Regions from separate parts of the Klebsiella electrica genome, predicted to be linked through region 2. Evidence: predicted binding sites of a transcription regulator. Region 2 holds the regulator's gene; the other holds the start of a gene.
What was found. Region 2 encodes PurR, which represses purine synthesis genes. Its sites were predicted from a motif close to CANGCAAACGTTTGCNTG; they were not measured.

Region 1 (2,201 bases), 2.3 Mb from region 2:
GATCGTCCCACTTCACGCGCGACAGGCTGGATGTCATCAGCACGCCCACATAGATCAGCGCACCAGCTGCGGCATACGCAGGCACCATGCCCGCCAGCGGCGACAGGAAGATAACCAGCAGGAACAGAATCCCCACCACCACCGCCGTCAGGCCGGTACGTCCGCCCACGGAAACACCGGAGGAAGATTCGATATAGGCGGTCACCGAAGAGGTGCCGATAAAGGAACCTGCCACCGATGAGATGCTGTCGACAAACAGCGCCTGTTTCATGCGCGGGAATTTACCTTTTTCATCGGCCAGACCGGCTTTATCGGTCACGCCGATCAAGGTTCCGGAGGAGTCGAACAGGTTGACCAGCATAAAGGAGAAGATGATCCCCGCCAGACCGAGATTCAATGAGCCAGCCAGATCAACATGGCCAATCACCGACGTAATGCTCGGCGGAGCGGAAACAATACCGGTGTAGTGAACATCGCCCAGCATCCAGCCCAGCAGCGTCGTGACGATGATGGAGACCAGCACCGCAGCATGAATATTACGCGAGGCGAGAATAGCGATAATAAAGAAGCCGAGAATCCCCAGCAGCACGCTATGGGAGGTCAGGTTGCCGATGCTCACCAGCGTGTCTTTGTTTGCGACGATCACGCCGGCATTTTTCAGCCCCATCATGCCGATAAACAGCCCGATGCCGCTGGTGATCCCCACGCGCAGGCTGACGGGAATATTGGCGATCATCCAGTAACGTACGCGGAAAATCGTCAGCAGCAGCAGACCGACGGCGCCCCAGAAGATAGCGCCCATTCCCACCTGCCACGGCAGCCCCATCGCCTGGACGACGACAAAGGCGAAGAAGGCGTTCAGCCCCATTGCCGGTGCCAGCGCAACCGGCAGGTTAGCAAACAGCCCCATCAGAATACTACCGAAGGCGGCGATCAGGCAGGTCGTCACAAAGACAGCGCTGGTATCCATACCCGCTACGCCAAGAATTTGTGGGTTAACGAAAACAATGTAGACCATTGTCAAAAAGGTGGTGAAACCTGCTATCGCTTCGGTACGTGCCGTCGTGCCGTGCTCACGTAGTTTGAATACGCGCTCCAGCAGACCCTGGCCAGAAGACTGGCTGGTTTGTTGTTGACTCATTATCGGTTTCCGAACAAAAGGAGGGAAAATTCGTCGCTATCCTATACCAAAATGCGACACCGGGGGCAGTTGTATGGTAATTTTTTTCATTGTATTTGCCTGTACGGCAACGATTGCGTCTTGTGAACAGGCAGGACGAAAACGTTAACTTGTTAAAATGGAAACGGCATGTCCCAAATAGAAGCCCTGTTTTTCGACTGCGACGGCACGCTGGTCGACAGCGAAGTGATCTGTTCGCGCGCCTATGTTCACATGTTCAAAGCATTCGGCATTACGCTGGATTTAGACGAGATCTTTAAGCGTTTCAAAGGCGTAAAGCTCTACGAGATCATCGATACCATCAACGAAGAGTACGGCGTCAATCTACAAAAACCAGAGCTCGAACCGCTCTACCGTGCCGAAGTCGCGCGCCTGTTCGATTCTGAACTGGAAGCGATTGCCGGAGCGGAAACGCTGCTGGATGCGGTCAGCGTGCCGATGTGCGTGGTCTCTAACGGCCCGGTCAGTAAAATGCAGCACTCGCTGGGAAGAACCGGCATGTTGCGCCATTTTCCCGACCGACTGTACAGCGGTTACGATATTCAGCGCTGGAAACCCGATCCGGCACTGATGTTCCATGCGGCAAAAGCTATGAACGTTAACGTCGAGAACTGCATTCTGGTGGATGATTCCAGCGCAGGCGCTCAGTCCGGGATTGAGGCGGGAATGGAAGTGTTTTACTTCTGCGCCGATCCGCACAACAAACCGATCGATCATCCCAAAGTGACGACCTTTACCGATTTAGCACAGCTGCCCGCATTGTGGAAAGCGCGTGGCTGGAACATTACGCGATAATTGCCGGAGCCCTGGAGGCAGCTTACCGCGCCTCCGTACCCCCGGTAAGCGTAGCGCAACCGGGGAGCCGTGGTGATTACTCTTTCGGGTCTTTACCCGCCAGCAGCTTATCCAGCTCGTCGCCGCCAACGTGACGGAAATCCTGGCCCTTCACGAAGTAGAAAATATATTCGCAAATATTCTGGCAACGATCGCCGATACGCTCAATAGAACGGGCGCAGAACAG
Region 2 (2,201 bases):
GGGGAAGTTGATTTTCATGCAATGACTCCAGCAGACCGTCATCGGCGACGGTATCTCATTAGAAGTCAAAAGCATGACATCAATCACAAAAAAACAAAAGTAAACGAAATGGCAAAAGATTTTTGCGAAATTGGTAATAATGGCGGGATGTCGGGGGAAAGAGACCTCTCCCCCGGATAAATCAGTGCAGTACCGCTGTCAGGCCAGCGGCCACGATAAGACCCAGGACAATAATCGTTGTCGTCAGCGAAAACTTTAAATCTGTATCCATCAATTTTTCCCCCTGTTATCCCCACATGAAAAGTGAGCTTGCTCATTTTTGCACACTATCGCGCAAAAATCTTCCATGTTTTAGGGCGATGCACATTTTTGCTCTTCCCCTTTGCCGCAAGATCGGACAAAATCCCACGCTAATTTGAAAGCGTATCGGCCATTGACCCCTTCCTGTCGTTCTGTGTCGTTTTCCCGACGTGATGCAATGATGAAAATTGTCTTCAGGGTGTGTACAGGCAAACGTTTACGTATCGATAATCAGACGATCAGGTCAAGGTCTGGAGTGAGAAGTAATGGCAACAATTAAAGATGTAGCGAAGCGCGCAAACGTTTCCACTACAACAGTATCACATGTAATTAACAAAACCCGTTTCGTGGCGGAAGAGACCCGCAACGCCGTGTGGGCGGCGATCAAAGAACTGCACTATTCTCCAAGTGCCGTTGCTCGCAGCCTGAAGGTTAATCACACCAAATCGATCGGCCTGCTGGCCACCAGCAGCGAAGCGGCCTATTTCGCTGAGATTATTGAAGCCGTAGAAAAGAGCTGTTTCCAGAAAGGCTATACCCTGATTCTCGGCAATGCGTGGAACGATCCGGAAAAACAGCAGGCCTATCTGTCGATGATGGCGCAAAAGCGCGTCGACGGCATGCTGGTTATGTGTTCTGAATATCCGGAATCGGTGCTCAGTATGCTGGAAGAGTACCGCCATATTCCGATGGTGGTAATGGACTGGGGTGAATCCAAAGCCGACTTCACCGATTCGGTGATCGATAACGCCTTCGAAGGCGGCTACATGGCTGGTCGCTACCTGATCGAACGCGGCCACCGTGAAATCGGCGTGATCCCGGGTCCACTGGAGCGTAACACCGGCGCCGGGCGCCTGGCGGGCTTTATGAAAGCCATGGAAGAAGCGCAGATCGCCGTTCCGGAAAACTGGATTGTTCAGGGCGACTTCGAGCCTGAATCCGGCTACCGCGCGATGCAGCAGATCCTCAGCCAGCAGCATCGCCCGACGGCAGTCTTCTGCGGCGGCGACATCATGGCGATGGGCGCCATCTGTGCTGCGGATGAGATGGGTCTGCGCGTGCCGCAGGACATTTCGCTGATCGGTTATGATAACGTGCGTAACGCCCGCTATTTCAGCCCGGCGCTGACCACCATCCATCAGCCGAAAGACTCGCTGGGGGAAGCGGCCTTCAATATGCTGATGGATCGGATCGTCAATAAGCGTGAAGAATCTCAGTCGATTGAGGTTCACCCGCGACTGGTAGAGCGCCGCTCTGTCGTCGACGGCCCGTTCGTCGACTACCGTCGCTAATCGCCCGTGCGGCGCCGGCTACTCCGGCGCCCGCAGCCACTCCCGGTTTAACGTTTCACTGTCCCCCAGATAATCCAGCAGCCATGAGAGGGCCGGCGAGGCGTCGCTCTGCTGCCATGTCAGGCAGCATGCGGCATCCGGAAACGGGTTTTCCAGCGCCAGCGCGGTCCATTCGCCGCGGTCAATCCAGGGGCGGGCGAAATGGCTCGGCACCATGCCAACGCACAATCCCGCCGACAGGCAGGTCGCCGATGACTCCCAGTCCGGCACCACCACCCTTTTCTGGTTATCCAGTAGCCAGGTCGTGCGTTTCGGTAACGAGCGGGAGGTATCCTCCCGGACCAGCGACGGCCAGTTGCGCAACACATCATCGCTGAGTGGGCCGGTCATCTGCGCCAGCGGATGATGGCTCGCCACCACGCAATCCCAGCTCAGCATCCCCATATCGCGAAAAGCGTAGCGCCCCCCCACCGGAATAGAACGGGTGGCCCCGATAGCTAGCTCCACGCGCCCGTCGGCCAGCGCGTCCCAGACGCCGTTGAAGACCTCCTGAAAAACAATCAGCTCGACATCCGGAAAGTGACGATAAAAATCGACAATCATCTGCCG

Region 1: the regulator PurR is predicted to act here: its motif matches at 1,276-1,293, upstream of Electrica_RS25115 (NCS2 family permease).

The regions. Positions count from the first base shown of each region.
Region 1 is NZ_CP041247.1:5,255,208-5,257,408, reverse strand. Features, by position in the region: gene Electrica_RS25115 (NCS2 family permease) at 1-1,141, opposite strand, end outside; gene yieH (6-phosphogluconate phosphatase) at 1,310-1,975, shown strand; gene phoU (phosphate signaling complex protein PhoU) at 2,052-2,201, opposite strand, start outside.
Region 2 is NZ_CP041247.1:2,323,712-2,325,912, reverse strand. Features, by position in the region: gene Electrica_RS11045 (MFS transporter) at 1-18, opposite strand, end outside; gene cydH (cytochrome bd-I oxidase subunit CydH) at 182-271, opposite strand; gene purR (HTH-type transcriptional repressor PurR) at 567-1,592, shown strand; gene punR (DNA-binding transcriptional activator PunR) at 1,611-2,201, opposite strand, start outside.